Regions from separate parts of the Streptomyces sp. NBC_01381 genome, predicted to be linked through region 1. Evidence: riboswitches for the same ligand, from Rfam matches in the RefSeq annotation. Region 1 holds a riboswitch; each other region holds the start of a gene.
What was found. A riboswitch is a leader RNA that binds a small molecule or an ion and turns the genes downstream of it on or off. The one in region 1 is predicted to bind thiamine pyrophosphate.
Positions count from the first base shown of each region.

Region 2: it holds a riboswitch for thiamine pyrophosphate, as region 1 does, so the genes downstream of both, OG453_RS27225 (thiamine ABC transporter substrate binding subunit) here and thiO (glycine oxidase ThiO) in region 1, are expected to answer to the same signal.
Region 3: it holds a riboswitch for thiamine pyrophosphate, as region 1 does, so the genes downstream of both, thiC (phosphomethylpyrimidine synthase ThiC) here and thiO (glycine oxidase ThiO) in region 1, are expected to answer to the same signal.

Region 1 is NZ_JAPEPI010000001.1:3,004,352-3,011,751, reverse strand. Features, by position in the region: gene OG453_RS14185 (NAD(P)/FAD-dependent oxidoreductase) at 1-44, shown strand, start outside; gene OG453_RS14180 (hypothetical protein) at 54-911, opposite strand; gene metF (methylenetetrahydrofolate reductase [NAD(P)H]) at 957-1,877, opposite strand; gene thiE (thiamine phosphate synthase) at 1,966-2,616, opposite strand; gene OG453_RS14165 (Rv2175c family DNA-binding protein) at 2,704-3,069, opposite strand; gene OG453_RS14160 (NAD(P)/FAD-dependent oxidoreductase) at 3,121-4,341, opposite strand; TPP riboswitch at 4,473-4,586, shown strand; gene thiO (glycine oxidase ThiO) at 4,584-5,789, shown strand; gene thiS (sulfur carrier protein ThiS) at 5,786-5,995, shown strand; gene OG453_RS14145 (thiazole synthase) at 6,002-6,796, shown strand; gene pknB (Stk1 family PASTA domain-containing Ser/Thr kinase) at 6,887-7,400, shown strand, end outside.
Region 2 is NZ_JAPEPI010000002.1:1,191,114-1,198,513, reverse strand. Features, by position in the region: gene OG453_RS27230 (iron ABC transporter permease) at 1-415, opposite strand, end outside; gene OG453_RS27225 (thiamine ABC transporter substrate binding subunit) at 391-1,479, opposite strand; TPP riboswitch at 1,563-1,680, opposite strand; gene rlmN (23S rRNA (adenine(2503)-C(2))-methyltransferase RlmN) at 1,720-2,826, opposite strand; gene OG453_RS27215 (hypothetical protein) at 3,172-3,411, shown strand; gene OG453_RS27210 (LexA family transcriptional regulator) at 3,408-3,629, shown strand; gene OG453_RS27205 (hypothetical protein) at 3,832-4,536, opposite strand; gene OG453_RS27200 (DUF262 domain-containing protein) at 4,533-5,579, opposite strand; gene OG453_RS27195 (hypothetical protein) at 6,142-6,591, shown strand; gene OG453_RS27190 (hypothetical protein) at 6,616-7,194, opposite strand; partial or broken gene OG453_RS27185 (bifunctional DNA primase/polymerase) at 7,290-7,400, shown strand, end outside.
Region 3 is NZ_JAPEPI010000001.1:826,169-833,568, forward strand. Features, by position in the region: gene OG453_RS03975 (IclR family transcriptional regulator) at 228-953, shown strand; gene OG453_RS03980 (SsgA family sporulation/cell division regulator) at 1,057-1,500, shown strand; gene OG453_RS03985 (YibE/F family protein) at 1,629-3,071, opposite strand; TPP riboswitch at 3,143-3,298, shown strand; gene thiC (phosphomethylpyrimidine synthase ThiC) at 3,291-5,078, shown strand; gene OG453_RS03995 (hypothetical protein) at 5,183-6,061, opposite strand; gene OG453_RS04000 (metallophosphoesterase) at 6,244-7,329, opposite strand.

The DNA of each region.
Region 1 (7,400 bases):
CCGGGCTGATCGTGGAGGGACCGGAGTTCCGCGGCTCGCAGTGAGCCCCGGGGTCAGTAGCGGTACTGCTCGTTGTAGCCCGCGTCGTACCCGTGCCCCTGGGCATGGTCGCCCTGGTTCGGATACGGCTGCTCGGGCGGCAGCTCGCCCCCGTACGCCCCGTAAGGGTCGTCGACGCCGCGCTGCTGGGGCACCCAGACCCCGCCGGGCGGCGTCTCGCTGTAGCCACCGCCGCCGTTGCCATTGCCGTACGGATCGGCGGCGGGATAGGGCGGGTACGGCTGCTGGTCGCCGTAGGTGTCGTAGCTCTGCTGGCCGCCGTAGGTCTGCGTCCCGATGTACGGGTCGGAGTACGCGGCGTACTGCTGCTGTCCGGTCTCCCCGTAGGCGTAGGGCTGCTGCGGGTCGTAGCCCGCCGTGGCGTACGTGTCGTAGCCGTAGCTGCTGTCCTGGGCGGGCTGCTCCTGTGCGTACGCGGCGTCGCTGTACACGCCGTACTGCCCGGTGTCGTCCGGCATGGGCTCCGGTGCGTAGACCCCCTCGCCGGGCGCGTGCGCGGGCGGCTCGGGCTGCTCGTACGCGAGGTCGGAGACCTGGAGCGTCGGGTCCTGGGCGGCGGCCCGTGGCGAGGTCTTGCGGCGCTTGCTCATGCCGGGCTGGCCGCCGAGCGCCCAGCCGGTCGAGAAGCCGCGGCGGAACGACAGCGTCACGTACGTCTGCCCCGTCGCGAAGGCGATCGCGCCGGCCCCGATGACGACCACCGACGGCATCAGGACGCCGACGACCACCCCGAGGAAGCCGCCGAAGGCGAGCAGCCGCCAGCGCAGCCGCGCCTTGTACTGCAGCAGCACCTCGCCCAGCAGCCACAGCGCGACGCATCCGAACGCGATGTAGAGGACCGTCCAGCCCATGTACGCCCCTCTCCCCACGGCCGCCGCCCCGTGGGTACGGCCGTTTCAGGCCTGGTGGTGATGCAGGCCCAGATTCTCGTAGATTTCCAGCGTCGCCGTGGAGTTGTTGAGCGTGATGAAGTGCAGCCCCGGCACACCCTCGGCCAGCAACCGCGCGCAGAACTCCGTCGCGAACTCGATGCCAATGGAGCGTACAGCCGCCGGATCGTCTTTGGCTGTGAGGATGCGCTCTTTGAGCGCCGGCGGGAAAGAAGCGTTGCTGAGCTGGGGCAGCCGCTCCAGCATGCGCACGTTCGTCACCGGCATGATCTCCGGGATGATCGGCGTCGAACAGCCCGCGGCCTCGACCCGGTCGCGAAGGCGCAGATACTCCTCCGGATAGAAGAACATCTGTGTGATCGCGTAGTCGGCGCCCGCGCGGCACTTGTCGACGAAGTGCCGGACGTCCGTGTCCCAGTCCTCCGACCGCGGATGCATCGCGGGGAAGGCCGCGACGCCCACGCAGAAGTCACCCGACTCCTTGATCAACTGGACCAGTTCGGCGGCGTATGTGAGGCCTTCGGGGTGCTTGACCCAGTCGGCGAGCGGGTCGCCGGGCGGGTCGCCGCGGACCGCGAGCATGTTCCTGATCCCGGCGTCCGCGTACTGCCCGATGATGTTGCGCAGCTCGGCCACGGAGTGGTCGACCGCGGTCAGGTGGGCGACAGGCGTGAGCGTCGAGTCGGCGACGATCTGCTCCGTCTCCTTGACCGTGCCCGCACGCGTCGAGCCGCCCGCTCCGTACGTCACGGAGACGAAGCTGGGGGCCACCGCCTCGACCCGGCGCAGCGCGTTCCACAGGTTCCGCTCGCCCTTCGGGGTCTTCGGCGCCGAGAACTCGAACGAGTACGTGGTCTTGCCGGTCGCGAGCATGTCGCGCACGGTTCGTGCGCGATCTGTCCTGGTGGAAGCAGTGCCTAGGGCCATACCGGCAGGTTAGCGACGGGGTGCCGCACCGGCTAATCCCCGTCCACCTTACGGACAGCTTCCCCGGAGGATGGCCGAAGAACGCCGATCAGGCCGTACGCAGCCGCTTTGCGAAGTCCGCCGCCGCTGCGGCCGGATCGTCGGCCTCGGTGATGGCCCGGACGACGACGACGCGGCGGGCGCCCGCTTCGAGCACCTCGTCCAGATTGCCCGCGTCGATGCCGCCGATCGCGAACCACGGGCGGTCCGTGCCCAGCGACGCCGTGTACCGGACCAGGTCGAGACCGGGGGCGTGCCGTCCCGGCTTGGTGGGGGTCGGCCAGCAGGGGCCCGTGCAGAAGTAGTCCACGCCGTCCTGGACGGCCGCCGCTGCGGCCTCGGACTCGGCGTGCGTGGAGCGGCCGATGAGGACGTCGTCGCCCAGGATGCGGCGGGCCGCGGGCACGGGCAGGTCGCCCTGGCCCAGGTGCAGCACATCGGCGCCGATGGCGTGCGCGACGTCCGCGCGGTCGTTCACGGCGAGGAGCTTGCCGTGCCGGCGTGCGGCGTCGGCGAAGAACTGGAGGTGCTCGAGCTCCTCGGCCGCCTCCAGGCCCTTGTCGCGCAGCTGCACGATGTCGACGCCGGCGCCGAGGACCGCGTCGAGGAACTCCGGGAGGTCTCCCTGGCGCTTGCGGGCGTCCACGCACAGGTAGAGGCGGGCGTCGGCGAGCTGCTCGCGGGCAGGCGTGATGGCCATGGAGTGTTCCCCCCGGGTGTCGGTGGCGGTGGCGTACGGGCCGCGTGGAGCGCGCTGCGGCCCGTACACCGCACGGTTCGGATCAGGTCAGACGGCGAGCGCCTGGGCGCGGCGCTTCACCTCCGTGCCGCGATTCTCGCTCAGCGCCTGCGCGGGCGTGCCCGGCAGGGTCGGGTCGGCGGTGAAGAGCCACTCCAGCATCTCTTCGTCGGAGAAGCCGTCGTCCCTCAGGAGCGTCAAGGTGCCGGTCAGGCCCTTGACGATCTTGTCCTCGTCGATGAAGGCGGCAGGCACCTGGAGCGCGCGGTTCTCACCACGGCGCACGGCGATCAGCTGGCCCTCCTTGACCAGCTGGCGCACGCGCGTCACCTCGACGTCGAGCATTTCGGCGATGTCGGGGAGGTGGAGCCATGCGGGGACGAGAGCATCAGTCTTTGCGTCAATCTCGGTCACAGGACAAAGCGTATCCCCGGCGACTGACAGAGGGCGGCACGGCCGGCGCGGCTACTCCAGGACCGCCATCTTGAGCGGCACCGACGGATCCGCCGCCTTGGCCGGATCGAGCCGTGCGCCGCTCTCGATCAGCTTGCGGCCCTGGGCGAGGTCCCGGGGGCGCCCCACCGCGAGGACGGCCACCAGGGCGCCCGCGCGCAGCCAGCACACCGTCCAGGCCGCGCCCGCCGGGTCGCCGCGCCACACCAGTGCGTCGGCGGAGCCGTGGTGTCCCGCGTACTGGACGAAGCGGCCGAACTGCTCGGACCAGAAGTACGGGACCGGGTCGTACGCCGAAGGGGTCTCGCCGATGATGTTGGCCGCGACCGTGCGCGGGCCCTGGAGGGCGTTGTCCCAGTGGTGGACGAGGAGACGCTCGCCGTACCTTCCCGAAGGGAAGGAGGAGCAGTCCCCGACCGCGTACACGTCCGGTTCCGAGGTCCTCAGGTGATCGTCGGCGACGACCTCCCGGTGGGCGCCGAGGGCGATCCCGGAGTCCGCGAGCCACTGCGTGGCGGGCCGGGCGCCGATGCCGACGACGACCGCGCCGGCGGGCAGCCGGGTGCCGTCGTCGAGGAAGACGGTGCCGGGCTCGACGCGCTCCACGCGCGCGTGGGTGCGCAGTTCGGCCCCGGAGTCCGCGTACCAGGCGGTCATCGGCGCCGCGACCTCGGCGGGCAGCGCCCCCGCGAGCGGCCGCTCGGCGGCCTCGACCACGGTGACCGCGCAGCCCGCCTCGCGCGCGGCGGTGGCGAACTCGGCGCCGATCCAGCCCGCCCCGACGACCACGATGTCGTGCTGCTCGGCGAGCACCGGGCGCAGCCGTTCGGCGTCGTCCAGGGTGCGCAGCAGATGCACGCCGGGGACTCCGGATGCGCCCGGCAGCAGGATCGGCTCGGCGCCGGTGGCGATGACGAGGACGTCGTACGGGACCGGGCCCCGCTCGGTGTCCAGTTCGTGGTCCGCGGGGCGCACGCCCGTGACCTCGTGGCCCAGGCTCAGTTCGATGCCCAGCGCCTCGAAGTCGACGTCGAAGGCGGAGCCCTCCGCCTTGCCGAGCAGCACGGCCTTGGACAGCGGCGGCCTGTCGTACGGCTGATGGGGTTCCGCCCCGATGAGGGTGACCGCACCGGTGAACCCCTGATCGCGCAGGGCCACGGCGGTCTGCACCCCGGCCATCCCCGCGCCGACGATGACGACCTGGCGCTCTGCCTGCCTCTGCTGCTCGCTCACCCGATCACTGTAGGGCGGCACAGGACGCCGACTTCAGGGCGCGACGAGGAGATCTCTGACACACCGTCACCGCCCATACCCGGACAGCTCCCCCTACTGCCACCGGACACTACGGGCTAGGGTGGCCGGTGCAGAGCACTCGCGGGAGCCCGGACGCACCGGGCTGAGAGGGAGGCTGGGACGGCCTCCGACCGTACGAACCTGATCCGGGTCATGCCGGCGAAGGGAGGGGCTGGACACCCATGCATCCACATACACCACCCCATGCGACGACGGACGTCCTCGTCGTCGGGGGCGGCATCATCGGCCTGGTCACGGCCTGGCGGGCGGCGCAGCGCGGCCTGTCCGTGGCGGTCGTGGACCCCGAGCCCGGCGGCGGCGCGGCGCAGGTCGCCGCGGGCATGCTGGCCGCGGTCACCGAGCTGCACTACGGCGAGCAGACGCTGCTCGGCCTGAATCTGGCCTCCGCGAAGCGTTATCCGGAATTCGCGCAAGAACTGACGGAGGCGAGCGGTCGCGATCTCGGCTACCGCGCGTGCGGCACGCTCGCCGTCGCGCTGGACTCCGACGACCGCGCCCATCTGCGCGAACTGCACACCCTTCAGCGCCAGTCGGGGCTCGCATCGGAGTGGCTGAGCGGGCGCGAGTGCCGCCGCCTCGAACCGATGCTCGCGCCCGGTGTGCGCGGCGGGCTCCGCGTGGACGGCGACCACCAGGTCGACCCGCGCAGGCTCGCAGCGGCGCTCCTGGTGGCGTGCGAGCGGGCCGGCGTGGTCTTCCACCGGGCGTGGGCTGAGCGCCTGACGGTCGTACGCGACCGGGCCACCGGTGTCGTCCTCGCGGACGGCGCCGCCCTGGAGGCCAGCCGGACCGTGCTGGCCGCGGGCAGCCTCAGCGGACGCCTCACAGGGGTCCCTGAGGGGGTTCTGCCGCCCGTTCGCCCGGTCAAGGGGCAAGTGCTGCGGCTTACGGTGCCGGAGCGCTACGCGCCGTTCCTGAGCCGTACGGTGCGCGCCGTGGTCCGGGGCAGCCAGGTCTATCTGGTGCCGCGCGAGAACGGCGAGCTGGTGGTCGGCGCGACCAGCGAGGAGCTCGGCTGGGACACGACGGTCACCGCGGGCGGCGTGTACGAGCTGCTTCGGGACGCCCACGAGCTCGTACCGGGCATCACGGAACTGCCGCTGACCGAGACCCGCGCGGGACTGCGCCCCGGCTCCCCCGACAACGCGCCGATGCTCGGCCCCACCGCCCTGCCCGGCCTCCAGCTGGCCACCGGCCACTACCGCAACGGCGTACTCCTGACGCCCGTCACCGGCGACGTCATGGCGCACGCCCTGGTCACCGGTGAACTGCCCGACGAGGCACGGGCGTTCACTCCCAGCCGGTTCGCGACGGCCCCCTCGGCACCGGCCCCCTCGGCACAGTCCCTCATGGAGCAGCCCGCATGACCCACTCAGCCGTCTCAGTCAACGGAGAAGTCCGCGAGGTGGCCGCGGGCACCACGCTCGAGTCCCTGGTCGCCACGCTCACCGCGGCCCCGTCCGGCGTCGCCGCGGCGCTCAACGAAACCGTCGTCCCGCGCGCGCGGTGGTCCACCACGGCGCTCGCCGACGGCGACCGCGTCGAAGTGCTCACCGCCGTCCAAGGAGGCTGAACCGACATGGCAGACGACCCTTTCGTCATCGGCGGGCTCACGCTCTCCTCACGACTGATCATGGGTACGGGCGGTGCGCCCAGCCTCGACGTGCTCGAGCGGTCCCTCGTCGCCTCCGGAACGGAGCTGACCACAGTCGCGATGCGCCGCCTCGATCCGGGCGTACAGGGCTCGGTGCTCTCCGTGCTCGGCCGGCTCGGCATCCGGGTCCTGCCGAACACGGCGGGCTGCTTCACCGCGGGCGAGGCCGTCCTGACCGCCCGGCTCGCCCGCGAGGCGCTCGGCACGGATCTGGTGAAGCTGGAGGTCATCGCGGACGAGCGCACCCTGCTCCCCGATCCGATCGAGCTCATCGACGCCGCCGAGACCCTGGTCGACGACGGCTTCACGGTCCTTCCCTACACGAACGACGACCCGGTCCTCGCCCGGAAGCTGGAGGACGTGGGCTGTGCGGCGATCATGCCGCTCGGGTCGCCCATCGGCTCCGGGCTCGGGATCCGCAACCCGCACAACTTCCAGCTGATCGTCGAGCACGCGCGCGTGCCGGTGATTCTGGACGCGGGGGCGGGCACGGCGTCCGACGCGGCGCTCGCGATGGAGCTGGGGTGCGCGGGTGTGATGCTCGCCTCGGCCGTGACGCGGGCGCAGGAGCCGGTGCTCATGGCGGAGGCCATGCGGCACGGCGTCGACGCGGGGCGCCTGGCCTTCCGGGCGGGGCGGATTCCGCGGCGGCATTTCGCCGAGGCGTCTTCTCCTGCGGAGGGCCTGGCCAGGCTGGATCCGGAGCGGCCGGCGTTCTGAGCGGCTGCGCCTGTTACAGGTCGGCTGCAGTCGGGCCCCAGGGCCGCCCGCGCGGGCATCGGTGTCAGCGGTGGCTCGTAGACTCCCTCCGTGGACACGACCCTTCAGGACCCGCTCGTCGGGCAGGTGCTCGACGGCCGTTATCGCGTGGACGGACGGATCGCGGTAGGCGGGATGGCCACGGTCTACCGGGCCGTGGACACCCGCCTCGACCGCGTGCTCGCGCTCAAGGTGATGCACCCGACGCTCGCCGCCGACGTCTCGTTCGTCGACCGCTTCATCCGCGAGGCGAAGTCGGTCGCCCGGCTCTCGCACCCGAACGTGGTGGGGGTCTACGACCAGGGCGCCGACGGTGCGTACGTCTATCTGGCGATGGAGTACATCGCCGGGTGCACCCTGCGCGACGTCCTGCGCGAGCGCGGCGCCCTGCAGCCGCGGGCCGCGCTCGACATCCTGGAGCCGGTGCTCGCCGCGCTCGGCGCCGCGCACCGCGCCGGGTTCGTGCACCGCGACATGAAGCCGGAGAACGTCCTCATAGGGGATGACGGCCGGGTCAAGGTCGCCGACTTCGGCCTCGTGCGCGCGGTGGACACCGTCACGAACA
Region 2 (7,400 bases), on a different contig from region 1:
ACAGCCCCCCGCGCCCGACAAGGGCGAGGAACGCGGTCCCGACGACGACCGTCGGCAGCACGAACGGCACCGTGACGGCGGCCCGCAGCACCTGCTTGCCCCTGAACTCGAAGCGCGCAAAGACATACGCGCCGGGGAGCGCGATGAGCAGCGTGAGCGCGGTCGACGCGAGCGCCTGCCAGGTGGTGAACCACAGCACGTGCCGCACGTCGGACTGCCCGATGACCTCCGCGATCCGCCCGAACTGCCACTCCCCGTCCACCTTCAGGCCGCGCGCGACGATCGCGGCGACCGGATAGGCGAAGAAGACCGCGAAGAACGCGACGGGCACGGCCATGAGACCGAGCCGAGCCGCGCTCCCGCGCGTGAACCCCTTACGAGCGGGGGCCTTTACTTCAGTACGAGCGAGGTCCACGACTTGACCCACTGATCACGGTTGTCGGCGATCTTCTTCGGGGCCATGGTCTCCGGCTCGTCGACCTTCACGCCGTGCTTGACGAACAGCTCGGGCAGCTCGACGCCCTCCCGCACCGGGTTCACGAACATGTTCAGCGGCATGTCCTGCTGGAACTCGGTGCTGATCAGGAAGTCGAGCAGCGCCTTGCCGCCCTTCTCGTTCTTGGCGTTGCCGAGCAGACCCGCGTACTCGACCTGCCGGAAGCAGGTGCCGGTCGCGACGCCGGTCGGCGCCTCCTTGGGCTGCGGCTTGGCGTAGAGCACCTCGACGGGCGGCGACGAGGCGTAGGAGACGACGAGCGGCCGGTCGCCCTTGGCCTTCTTGCCGCCGGTGGAGCCGGAGAACTCCTCGCTGTAGGCCTGCTCCCAGCCGTCGACGACCTTGACGCCGTTGGCCTTGAGCTTCTTCCAGTAGCCCTGCCAGCCGTCGTCGCCGTACTGGGCGGCGGTGCCGAGCAGGAAGCCGAGCCCGGGCGACGAGGTCGACGCGTTCTCGGTCACGAGGAGGTTCTTGTAGGCGGGCTTGACCAGATCGTCGAAGGACTTCGGCGGCGCCAGCTTCTTGTCGGCGAAGTACTTCTTGTCGTAGTTGACGCAGATGTCGCCGCTGTCGACGGGCGTCACCCGGTGCTTGTCCTGATCGACGCGGAACTGCGAGGCGATCTGGTCCGAGCCCTTGGCCTCGTACGACTGGAAGAGGTCGTTGTCGAGCGCCCGCGAGAGCAGGGTGTTGTCGACGCCGAAGAAGACATCGCCCTGCGGGTTGTCCTTGGACAGGATCGCCTTGTTCACGGCGGCGCCTGCGTCCCCGTCCTTGAGAACGCTGACCTTGTAGCCGGACCGCTTCTCGAACTCCTTCAGTACGTCCTTGGAGACGGCGAAGGAGTCATGGCTGACCAGCGTGACGTTCTTGGAGTCTGCGGCGTTGTCGCCGCTGCCGTCGGAGCTGCCGCAAGCGGAGAGCGCGACGATCCCGAGGGTCACCGCGACGGCGGTGACCGTGACCTTCTTGGTGGTGCTCACTGAATTCAATCCTCCTGGGGGTGACCAGGAAGAGACGCGGCCCTGCCCACGGACCGGAAGGGTCCGCGGGCAGGGCGCAACAGCTTGAGTGATGTCCGAACTTCCTACCCGGAATGACCCGGGCAAGGTTCAGAGGGTCTGCGGCCAACCTGTCCTTGGCTGCCGCACTCTCAGCGCTGTGGCGCTCCCCTGTCGGAATATGAAGATGTGTTTCGGCTATGAAGTTGTGTTTCGGCCAGCCTAACGCTCCGACGCGGCGAGCTGACCGCACGCCCCGTCGATCTCCTGGCCACGGGTGTCACGAACCGTGACAGGCACCCCATGAGCGGCGATGGCGTCCACGAAGGCCTTCTCGTCCTCCGGCCGCGATGCCGTCCACTTCGAGCCCGGCGTCGGGTTCAGCGGGATCAGGTTCACATGCACGGGCTTGTTCTTGAGCAGCCGCCCGAGCCGGTCACCGCGCCACGCGTGGTCGTTGATGTCCCTGATCAGCGCGTACTCGATGGAAAGCCGGCGCCCGGACTTGGCCGCGTACTCCCAGCCGGCATCCAGCACCTCCCGCACGTTCCACCGCGTATTGACGGGTACGAGGGTGTCGCGCAGCTCGTCGTCGGGCGCGTGCAGGGAGATCGCGAGGCGGCACTTGAAGCCCTCGTCGGCGAACCGGTGGATGGCGGGCACGAGCCCGACGGTCGACACGGTGATGCCGCGCTGCGAGAGCCCGACACCGTCCGGCTCGGGATCGGTCAGCCTGCGGATCGCCCCGATCACCCGGTTGTAGTTGGCGAGCGGCTCGCCCATCCCCATGAAGACGATGTTGCTCAGCCGCGCGGGCCCACCGGGGATCTCCCCGTCCCGCAGCGCACGCATCCCGTCCACGATCTGGTGCACGATCTCGGCGGTCGACAGATTCCGGTCGAGACCGGCCTGCCCCGTCGCACAGAACGGGCAGTTCATCCCGCACCCGGCCTGCGACGAGATGCACATCGTCACCCGGTCCGGATAGCGCATGAGCACGGACTCGACGAGCGTCCCGTCGAAGAGCCGCCACAGCGTCTTACGGGTGGTGTCGTCGTCACAGCTGATGTGCCGCACCACGGACATCAGCTCGGGAAGCAGCGCCTCCTGGAGCTTGCCGCGGGACCCGGCGGGAATGTCGGTCCACTGCTCCGGGTCGTGCGCGTACCGCGCGAAGTAGTGCTGCGAGAGCTGCTTGGCGCGAAACGGTTTCTCGCCGGCGGCGGCGACGGCTTCCTTGCGCTCGGCGGGCGTGAGGTCGGCGAGATGCCGCGGCGGCTTCTTGGCTCCGCGGGGCGCGACGAAGGTGAGTTCTCCGGGTACAGGCATGGTGATTCCAGTGTCGCAGACGGTTGGGGCCCGGCCAGGTCACCGCCTATCGGTGGTGGTCGTCGTTGGTCACCACTGGTCGCCGTGGGCCCCCCTTGGACGGCCCACAGACGGCCCGGCGGTCCCCCAGCTGACGTGCGAGAAGAAGCCCATGCACCCTGCCCGGACCTCATGCCGCCACGGCCCTCAGAGGTACGCCGAGAGCTGGGCCCGTATTGCTGTACGCCGCGACTCAAGTGTCTCAACGCAGGTCAGAAGGGCACTGCTAGATGACGCATCACGGCTCAGCACCTCGACGCGCAGCCCACTTGCAGAGATATTCGAACACATGACCTAATCTTTGTCATGGCGTCGGCCCCCTTCCCCAACGACCTGATCCAGCTCCAGACGGCCTGGACCTGCACGCACGAGGCGCTCGCAGATCCTCAACCGGCCCACCCCGCGATGCTGCGCCGTGTTCTACAACAGCTCTCCACTCACCTGATGTGGCACCCGTTCTGGTCCACAGAAGCAGGCAGGTCGCCAGCAGCCCGCGTCGAGCTGCGCCGCCTCGCCTCCGCACGTTCAGAGGTGCACACGTCATGAGCGAGCGCCTCACCGAACAGCAAGAGTGCATCCTGCGCTGCATCCGGGAGCGGGTCGCCGAGTACGGCGAGAGCCGCACGGTTCGGGAAATCAGCGACCGGGTCGGGCTCTCAAGCACCTCGTCCGTCGCCTATCACCTACGTCGCATGCGGGAGCGGGGCGTACAGGTCGAGACGCGTGGCCGGACGAGCAAGCGCTGCCCGCACTGCGGACTATGACCGAGAACATCGCCAGCACGGGACGATGCGAGCAGAGCCCTCACTGGAATCGAACCCTCGGCTATCGGGGGGCGGCTGGCCGTCCAACTTGCGCCGCACCACTGCCAGTCACCCAGAGGGGAGGTGGTGTGGCTGCCTCAGCGAGCCCCCCCCCCGGCCCCTCTCCTCCGCCCCAGGAAGAGCCAAGTAGGCACGACCTGAGCTAAGGACCACTAGTTTTGATCTGCAAGGGCATTCGCTCTTCAAACCAATAGCAGATGTGCAAAAGCGCGTGATCAAGCAAGGCGATCAGTTGATCCACCATCTCGATTAGAGATGTCGGACGCTTACTGCGCCCAACATCCACTGGATCCGCCTCCCAATGCGCAACATCGTTGCGTTTATCCTTGATTTCCCTCAGAAGAAAAACGTCATTCGGGGAATTTCGCCAGTCCCCTGGCAGATCCAGCAAGGCCCACAACACCTCAAAGTTCTTCTGACCGACCGTTGAGCCATCAGCGAGCCGTAGCGAATCACTGAAATCCTCAACGAGCCGCACATCCGTAGAATGCGCAACCGCCCCCTGAAGAATTGAAGTGCGGGCGAGCAGAGCACCTATCGTACCTTCACCACATTTACGGAAGGCTGGCGCCTCCAATGCGGCAATCAGACCCAAGGGAAGGCTATTTCGCGGGATTCTCAACGCAGCAACATCGGTAGCCAAGGCCCTCGGAAGGTCCCGCATAAAGCACTCAAGCACTCCGCCCATGACGACATATGATAGCGCCCTCCCCATAGCCAAGAACCCGTCTCGATCAAAAGCCTGTGGCTCGATTTGGGTAGATAGATGATGCAGGCGCCGCCGTTCACGGGAGAGTCGCTCCACGGCTTCCGAGAAAATGTTCTCGACTGCACCGTACGACGTCACGTCATCAACTCTTCAGCACGACTAATTCTATTAACAAGCATTGTGCGAGTATTCGTGGCGCCGGTACTAAAATCGACAAGCTTCTCGTCATTTAGCCATCCCGCAGGAGGTTCGACCGGTTCAATCCCCTTACGGAAGAGGCTGCCTACTCCCACCAATACAGCTTCAAATTGATTCAGTGGCGTAATCGAAAGCTTTCCCCTCAAAAATGGCCCGTTAATAATGGAGGATAGAAAGTCTACCGATTTTTCAAAAATTTCCCGATCTGCCGCCAGGTCAGTATCTGAAGCTCTATCGCGCATATAGCCGTTAAGGAAGTTTGTGACCTTTCCATCGAATACAGAGGAACGGTCTAGGTATGCGAAGAATTTGAGCACCAACTCTTCTGCAGTGCCGTTCGTTTGGTTCAATTTTTGCAGCTTCAGAAGGGACTTGAATTGCCTACTCTGCGACAGGTCTTCGAGAAGCTCATGAAATGGACCTCGGAAAATACAGCTACGAATCTCTTGAGGCGTAAGTGCCACTGCTCCAGCGTTAAGCCGCCGAAAAAGCTCAAAACGAACTTCGGGTTCAGATTTATCACTCAACACCTGAACCCGCAAAAATCTCCGATCAAGAGTCATCCGAATTGGCCTAGGAAGCTCCTCGTAGGTCAAATCACCGAAACCGGCTAGCGTCTTGAGCGACTTCAAGCGTAGAGGCGCAGCGCTGAACCGAAAATTTTCGGATTCAGGCGCGTCCACACCCATAAATCGGAGAATCGTACAGATGCGCTGAAGGCCATCTACGACATCCCAAGTAGCATCGCGATTGGTCGCAACGAAAATCGCCGGAACGGGCAGCCCTAGAAGGAAAGATTCAATTAGTGCAGATTGCGTTTCGTCATCCCACCGAAATTGGCGTTGATACGCGGGAGCGATCTTGATCTCCTGCTCAGAAACCATCCGCACCAGCTCGCGCAAGGAGAGGTCAAAGTAGTCCGTGTCAACAGAACGCCTGTGACGGTCAAGTTCATCGAGCAGTCCCGCTTCATCCAGCAGCATGTTGTCGTTGTATCAGACAGCTGCAGAGCTTCGCAGCGCATCAGAAGCGCGTGTGCTGCAGGCAGTTGAGGGGTGCGCTGAGTCCCCCTTCCATCCGGCGATACCGGCTTCCCTCGGCACCGCCGCGGCGGTGCTCGCCCAGGCTCCGGCCAACTAGCTGGTCAGGGGCTGTCTGCACGGTAGGGGCGGAGTTTGAAGCCGTCCAAACCCGCGCCACGACGATTCCCAAGAGCGTCCCGCTCTCAACCTCTGCACCCGGTTGAGCTGCTGGAAGCCCTACAAGTCCGACGGACGCATGGTCATCGGCCGCGACCGCCTCACCCGCGCCCTCAAGAACCGTGACGGCGAGGGTTCCGCTTCCACCGCCGGATAGAGGGAGGCGCGCCCCCGGCGGTCAGGGAGGCAGGGAGAACTCCCTGACCGCCTCCCTGGCCCTGACCTGCACGAATGATCACTCAGGGAGGCGGGGAGGCCCGCAGGTCACCGCCCTGAAACCCCCTTCACACGCACCTCGGCAGGGGGTGTCTTCGCCTCCCTGACCTCACCCCAGAAGGGATTCCGCATGTACCCCGAAACCCAACAGCGCGCGCCCGCGGAACGGGCCGTGACCGTCCACCAACCTACCCCGATCGTCCCGGCACAGGCTGCCCCGTTCGTGTCCGCCAACGGCCAGGTAGCGGCGGTGCAGTCCATCGTGCTGCCCGACGGCCGCGTGGTCACCGGGTATGCCATCGAGCTCGCCAAACCCGAACCCGCCGCCGCCAAACCGGTCGTCTCGCGGACAGCGGTGAACCTCGCGCTCGGAGGCATCGGGTTCGGCGCCGTCTGCGGCGGCCTGCTCCTGCTCACCACGTTCATCGCCGCACTCACCGCGCTGATCACACATCTCATCATCCTGGCCGCCGTTATCTTTGGCGGCTGGATCGCCGTCCAGATCCTCGGCCACGACGGGGGCGGCAACACCTTCCACATCCGCAAGGCCGGCATCAAGCGAAACCACTTCCACGGCTGATAGTCGGACGGAGGCGTCACGCGCTCAGGGGGAGTTACCCGACGGTGGTGTACGAGGTGCATCGCTGATACCTAGATCCGCGCGCATGGCACCCCGCATCGCATCCCAACGCTCCCAGAGCCAGTTCAGGTACACCTCGATTTCTTCGAAAGATCCGTCTGATTCTGGGTGACCCTCTTCCAGATTCTTCGTCCTGCGGTAGCTCTGCCCGAGAGCAATAGCCAGCTCATCTAGATAGCTCAAAACCGAGGCGGAAGCAATCATCTGGGCCTCGGCGAAAGCCGTGTGATGCGCTTGACGTGCTGCTTCAAGTTCCTGGCTGGCTTCTTCGGTCACCTGGCCACGGTGGACGAAGTACAGGAAGTTCATCAACTGAACCCGATACCTGCGGAAAGCAGCGTTCGTGTCCACGTAGCAAGTGCGCCGTTGCTCTAACCCCTCACGCTCCTGCTCGCGCCGCCATTGGGTTCGGTCCGCTTGCTGGTGTCTCTCAAAATCCGCTTCTAAAGCTCTGGCTTGCGAACCCTGGGAGAGGACCGGAGCTAGCAGCGTTCCCATCACACCGCACACCGCAACAACCAGAGCAATCACTGCACTATTCATAGCCCCCCTGACTCCCCCGACGGGGGCAACCGCCTTCTCGCCAAAGTCCGCGGCTGCCCCCCTATCCCAGCTCACGGGAACTGGAGAACCCAAGCATGACCCAACCCACGGACAACCCGCGAGACCCTTCCCCAAGCCGCCTGCAAGACGCTGCCCTGGAGGCCGCCGCTCGCGGCTGGCACGTCTTTCCCCTCCGTCCCGGCACC
Region 3 (7,400 bases), 2.2 Mb from region 1:
CAACAGTTCCCTCGGGCGGGGGAAGTTTCCCCGCACGGGGTCTCGGGCCGGTGCCCAGCGGTTAGAGTCCGAAATCCGACGCCGGGTCCGTCCCGCGCGCGGGCGCAATGCGCTTCCTCCCGTGTGATCGCGGGCACGGGCAGACATTCCACGCGCTTCGGGAGTGAACCTTGGCCACAGTTGATGCCGCACCTTCAACTGCCGCCGCGCCGACCCTCATCGGCTCCGTGCAGCGGGCGACGCGACTGCTGGAGGCCGCCGCCGCGCATGAGGGCGGGGCACCCGCCAAGCAGTTGGCCCGTGAGTCGGGGCTCGCGCTTCCCACGGCCTATCACCTGCTGCGCACGCTGACGCACGAAGGCTATCTGCGCCGGGAGAAGGGCCTGTTCGTGCTCGGCGAGGCCGCCGAGCGGCTGAGTGCCAGCGGGGCGCAGCAGAATCGTCGCGGCATGATCAGCGAGGCCTTGGCGCACTGGCGCGACGCCATCGGCGTACCGGTCTATTTCGCCGTCTACCGCGAGGGCGAGATCGAGATCGTGGCGGTCGCGGACACGCCCGGGATTCCGGCCGTCGAAGAGTGGGCGGACTTCCGCGAGACCGGTCATGCCCATGCGATCGGCCAGTGCCTGCTCGGCCAACTCGACGACGAGCAGCGCAAGGACCACCTCGACCGCCATCCGGTGCAGTCGATCACGCGGTACTCGGTCCGTGACGACCGGAGCTTCCTGCGCCGCCTGGACGCGATGGGGCGGATGAAACCCGTGGTGGAGCGGCAGGAGTACGCGCTGGGGACGGTCTGCGCCGCCATTCCGATCACGGCGGGCAACACGGCCGCCACGATGGCGATTTCCGTTCCCTCCTATCAAGCCGAACGGCTACTGCCCGCAGCCGATCGGTTGCAAAATGAGATCGGAAAGCTCCTAGGGGCACTCGCCTTCTCTATCAGCATCTGAAAACTCACTCCTTGTGATCTGATGTGTACGTTAAGCAAGATGCCATGGGTGTCAGGGAGTTGGTTCCTGGCCAGTCGATGTTTAGCGACGGGGTAGGCGGGCGATGCGAGAGCGCGAGTCGGTGCAGGCAGAGGTCATGATGAGCTTCCTTGTTTCCGAGGAGCTGTCGTTTCGCATCCCGGTGGAGCTGCGCTACGAGACCGGAGATCCCTATGCCGTCCGGCTGACCTTCCACCTGCCCGGCGACGCTCCTGTGACCTGGGCGTTCGGGCGGGAGTTGTTGATCGACGGGGTGGGCAGGGCGTGCGGCGACGGGGATGTGCGCATCGCACCCACCGATCCCGAGCTGCTCGAAGAGGTCCTCATCAGGCTTCAGGTCGGCGGTGACCAGGCGTTGTTCCGGGTGGGGATTCCGCCGCTGCTCGCATTCCTCGACCGTACGGACAAGTTGGTGCCGCTCGGGCAGGAGCGGGCGCTCGCCGACTTCGAGACGCACCTGGACGAGGCGTTGGACCGGATCCTCGCGGAGGAGCAGAGCGCGGGCTGACCTCCGGGGGCCAACGGGCACAGCCGGATGGCAGGTTGGTGCATTTCGCGGCATTGGCCTGGGGGGGGGGGCTCGGCGTCGGCTCCCCGTTAGCTAGCGGCCGGCCTCCGGCTCCCCCCGGGGCCACCTCACCGCTTGCGGCGTCGGCCACCGCCTCCGACGCGGCGCTGCTTGGCGGCTGCGGGAGCCGCGGGGGCCGGGGCGGCCGACGCGGCGGTGGTGCCTCCGGTGCGGTCGGCCGAGACGACCAGGGCGGCCAGTGCCGTCGTCACCGGGACCGAGGCGACCAGGCCGATCGAGCCGATCAGGGTGCGCACGATCTCCTCGGCGACCAGCTCGCTGTTGGCCACCGTGCCCACGCTGCTCTGTGCGATCGAGAAGAGCAGGAGCAGCGGCAGCGCGGCGCCGGCGTACGCCAGGACCAGGGTGTTGACCACCGAGGCGATGTGGTCGCGGCCGATGCGGATGCCCGCCCGGTAGAGGCCGCGCCAGCCCATCGTCGGGTTGGCCTGGTGCAGTTCCCAGACCGCGGACGTCTGCGTGACGGTCACGTCGTCGAGGACACCGAGTGAGCCGATGATGACGCCCGCGAGCAGCAGACCGCTCATGTCGATATCCGGGTAAAGGCCGTGAATCAGGCCCGTGTTGTCGTCCGTGTTGCCGCTCAGCGAGGCCCAGCCGATGAAGATCGAGCCGAGCAGTGCGATGAGGACGAGCGAGATCAGCGTGCCGATGACCGCGACCGATGTACGGGCCGTGAGCCCGTGGCACAGATAGAGCGCGATCAGCATGATGGCGCTGGCCCCGACCACCGCCACCACCAGCGGATTCGAGCCCTGCAAGATCGCGGGCAGGATGAAGAAGGTCAGGACGAGGAAGCTCAACGCCAGTGCCACCAGGGCCATGACACCGCGCATCCGCCCCACCACGACGACGACGAGGGCGAAGATCCCGGCGAGCAGCGCCATGGGGACGGTGCGGTCCACATCGGTGACCGAGTACTGCAGCGCCTCCGGGGCCTTGGGCTCATAGGCGACCACCACCCGCTGGCCCTCACTCAACTGCCGGGGCGCGTCCGGCTGGACGATCTCGGTGAAGGTGCGGCCCTTGTCCTTGCCGCTGGTCACCTCGACCGTCGCTTTCTTGCACATGCCCTCCGCGCGTGACTGCGCGGTCTGGCCCTCGGCGGTGGAGGTGTCCCCGGTGGGCGGCGGCTGCGAGGCGTTCACGTCCTTGCAGGGCAGCTCCTCCACCTTGGTCACCGTCGCCGACTCGGTCTGCCGGTCGAAGCCGACCCCGGTGCGCTCATGGCCCGGTGCACCACCGGGCCAGAGCACGGCGAGGCCCACGACGACCGCGGTGGCGAAAGGAATCAGCACCGCGGCGATGACCTTGCGCAGATGCTTGGAGACGGGCGCCGCCGGGCCGTGGCTGTGCGAGTGCCCATGTCCGTGGCCGCCCCCGTCGCCGCCTCCGTCCCCCCGCCCGTGCCCGTCCCCGGGCGGGGTCGAGAAGGGCGGCTGAGACGGCGGCTCGGACGGCGGGCGCGGCGGCGGCTCTGTGGTGGTCACTGCCCGATCATCGCAAGAACGGAGGGGGCCCTCTGTTCAGCACGCCCGATATGACGCTAGCGTGGGGGCACCTTTGCAAACGCGGGAGCTCGGAGCACCGGGCTGAGAGGGCGCTGAACTCCGTACGAAACGGCACGAATGGTGCCGGTGCCGTACGGGATCCGCTGCGTCGACCGCCGAACCTGTTACCGGGTAATGCCGGCGTAGGGAGTAGGTCTCATGACCACATCGGACGCACGCACGCCTGCCTCGACGCAGAACCAGAGCGACGAGGCCGGGAAGTCCATCGGCTGGCACAAGGCGTACGTCGAGGGCTCACGCCCCGATCTGCGCGTGCCGGTCCGCCAGGTGCACCTCACCAATGGCAAGGCCGTGACCCTGTACGACACTTCGGGGCCGTACACCGACGAGTCCATCGACACCGACGTCCGCAGGGGTCTCGCACCCCTCCGCGAGAACTGGATCATCGCCCGCGGCGACACCGAGGAGTACGTGGGCCGCCCGCCCCGTCCCGAGGACGACGGCATCAAGCACACCTCGCCCCGCGGCGGGCTGAAGAACCTCGACGCGGTCTTCCCCGGCCGCCCCCGCCAGCCGCGCCGCGGCCGTCAGAGCCAGGCGGTGACGCAGCTCGCGTATGCCCGTCGCGGCGAGATCACGCCCGAGATGGAGTTCATCGGGATCCGCGAGAACCTCGACCCCGAGGTCGTGCGCGCGGAGGTCGCCGCGGGCCGCGCGGTGATCCCGGCCAACGTCAACCACCCGGAGATCGAGCCGATGATCATCGGCAAGAAGTTCCTGGTGAAGGTGAACGCCAACATCGGCAACTCCGCGGTCACCTCCTCCATCGAGGAGGAGGTGGACAAGATGACCTGGGCCACCAAGTGGGGCGCCGACACGGTCATGGACCTGTCCACCGGCCGCAACATCCACACCACCCGCGAGTGGGTCCTGCGCAACTCCCCCGTCCCCATCGGCACGGTGCCGCTCTACCAGGCCCTGGAGAAGGTCGACGGCCAGGCCGAGGCGCTGACCTGGGAGATCTACAAGGACACGGTCATCGAGCAGGCCGAGCAGGGCGTGGACTACATGACGGTGCACGCGGGTGTGCGCCTTCCGTACGTCCCGCTCACCGCGCGCCGCAAGACCGGCATCGTCTCGCGCGGCGGCTCGATCATGGCCGCCTGGTGCCTGGCGCACCACAAGGAGAGCTTCCTCTACGAGAACTTCGAGGAGCTCTGCGAGATCCTCGCGGCGTACGACGTGACGTACTCGCTCGGCGACGGTCTGCGCCCCGGATCGATCGCGGACGCCAACGACGAGGCGCAGTTCGCCGAGTTGAAGACCCTCGGGGAACTCAACACGATCGCCAAGCGTCACAACGTACAGACGATGATCGAGGGCCCCGGTCACGTCCCGATGCACAAGATCAAGGAGAACATCGACCTCCAGCAGGAGATCTGCGAGGAGGCGCCGTTCTACACGCTCGGCCCGCTGACCACGGACATCGCGCCCGCCTACGACCACATCACCTCCGGCATCGGCGCCGCGATGATCGGCTGGTGGGGCACGGCGATGCTCTGCTACGTCACGCCCAAGGAGCACCTGGGCCTGCCGAACAGGGACGACGTGAAGACGGGCGTCATCACGTACAAGATCGCGGCGCACGCGGCGGACCTCGCCAAGGGGCACCCGGGCGCGCAGGACTGGGACGATGCGCTCTCGGACGCGCGCTTCGAGTTCCGCTGGGAGGACCAGTTCAACCTGGCTCTCGACCCGGTCACCGCACGGGAGTTCCACGACGAGACGCTGCCGGCCGAGCCCGCGAAGACGGCGCACTTCTGCTCGATGTGCGGGCCGAAGTTCTGCAGCATGAAGATCTCGCAGGACATCCGTCGCCAGCACGGCGGTGACCTGGCGCAGGACGAGATCGAGGCGGGCATGGAGCAGAAGTCCAAGGAGTTCGCCGCGGCGGGCAACCGGGTCTATCTGCCGATCGCGGACTGAACCGAGCAGGCCCCTGAAGCGGCCCACGAGGTTCCGGACAGCGCGAATCTGTGGGTCTCCCAACAGCCGTTGGGGGACCCACAGCCGTGCGCGTTCGCTACCCGCTACTCCGGCTTGTGGTCGGGCCCGCCGAAGTCGGGGCTTGAGAAGTCCGGACTCGAGTAGCTCGGCCGCGGCCCCGCGGAGGGACCGCCGTCCGGGCTGCTGAACCCGGGCCGGTGGTAGCCCAGTTGAGGCATGCGGCTGCTCGGGTCCGCCGACGCCGTACGGGCCACCTGTGCAGCCCCCGGATCCGCGAGCGCCTCCCGCAGGAACGGCAGGACGCCGCGCTCCAGGAGTGCCTCGCCCCAGGCTTCCCTGGCGCGGGCCACCTCCTCGTTCCGTTCGCCGTGCGAGCCGGCCTGGAGCGAGGTCGAGCCATTGCGCAGAGCGGTCAGGAGCAGGCCGATCGCAGCGACCAGGATGCCCCCTGCGGTGAGCGCGCCGAACAGCCATCCCGCGGTGAGCAGGGTGTCCGCGAAGGCGGGCTCGGGGTTGAGCATCTTCAGGATGTAGCCCACGAGCAGGAAGATCGCGGCGGCCGCCCCGGCGAGCACGGGTGCGAGCACCGCGACGACGGCGATCGCCCCCGCCCCCGCCCCTGTCTCGGCGGTGACCTCCCCCATCGTGGTGGCGAGACCGAGGCCGCCCGAGCCGGCTTCCGCCTCGCTCTGGCTGCTCCGTTCCCGTATCGATGGTGCGGCAGATCCGCTTTCGCGCAGTTTCTCGCGGACCTTCACATAGTGCGTGTACTCGGTCGTGGCAGCGGCAGTGATCAGCGCACTGGCGTTCAGTGCCATGGTGCGCAGCTGCTCGGGATTGAGCCGCTCGCCCACTGCGGCGAGATCCGGACGGTTCGGTGCGGTGCGCAGCGCCTCATCGAGGATCCGCTCGAACTCGGGGCGGTCCTCATTGAGCAGGTGTGGAGCGCTGTTCATGTGCATCCCCCGATGCTCCGTAGGGCTTGGTGGCTCGCATGGGTACGAGCCGTCGGGCAGAAACGGAGGGGAGCCTGCTACGGATAAGCCGATGGTAGAGCCGTGACGGCACGCGGTGACAGGGGGTTTCCAGAAATAGGCCCCCTGGCCAGCGTGATCCTGTAGTGGAGCGCCTGCCCAGCGAACGCTCAGCTATCCAAGGGGAGTTGGCAGACCAGTAGCTTTCCGGCCATGGTCACTCCGCCGTCCATGGCGATGGCCAGTCCGCCTGCGTAGATGTGCGGTCCCTCGATGACGGGACCGCCGCCGTCCGAATCGTCCTCGGAGCCGACATCGCCCAGCAGATACGGGATGGGGCTGTGGCCGTGGACGATGCGGTGGCCGCCGTACATGTCGAGGAGTTCGCGTACGGCCGCGGGGCCGGATTCGTCGCGGAAGGCGAAGCGCTTGGTGAACTTCCGGAAGAGGTCCCAGCACTCGTCCGCGTCGTTGCGCGTGAGTGTCTCGCGGACGGTGTCGTTCACGGCCTCGATCGAGTCGCCGTAATCCAGATAGGCGGTGGTGTCGGAGTGCATCAGGAGATGCCCGTCCTCCGCCTCGATCGCGTCCAGGCGGGCCATCCACTGCAGGTGGTGGTCCTCCAGGCGCTCCATGTCGGTCTTCTGGCCGCCGTTGAGGAGCCAGGCGGCCTGGAACGTGGCCGTGCCCGCGCCCGAGTTGACCGGGGTGTCCCCGAACCGCTTTGCGCCGAGAAGGAGCAGCTCGTGGTTGCCCATCAGGGCCTTGCAGTAGCCGCCGGCGGCGGCGGCCTGGGCGGACAGGCGCATCACGAGGTCGATGACGCCGATGCCGTCGGGGCCGCGGTCGGTGAAGTCGCCGAGGAACCACAGCCGCGCGTTGCCCGCGGACCAGTCGCCGTCGGCGTCGATGAGGCCCTGCTCCTGGAGGGCCGCGAGCAGCTCCTCCAGATAGCCGTGCACATCGCCCACGACGTACAGCGGGCCGTGTTCGTCGGACGCCGGCGCCTGTGGAGGCTCGGGCATGGCCTGCACCTCCACTTGCACGGTGTCGCCGCGGTTGATGACGGGCAGGTCGCGCTGGGTGGGGGTGTAGCCGTTGTCCGGCACCCCGGGAACCTCCCCGGGGTCGCCAGGACCCGCCGCGCCCCCCGCACTTCCGTCGACCGGACCGGTCTCATGGACGTACGCCGGTACGCGGAAGTCGCGCAGCGTCGCCGTCCGCACATCGGGTCCCTGACCGGCCCCCTGAGTCATCGACCCCTCCACCACCATTGCGCCGCATCTGCACCGAGATCGGACTGCCTGGTCGCAGCGGCCCGCGGTGT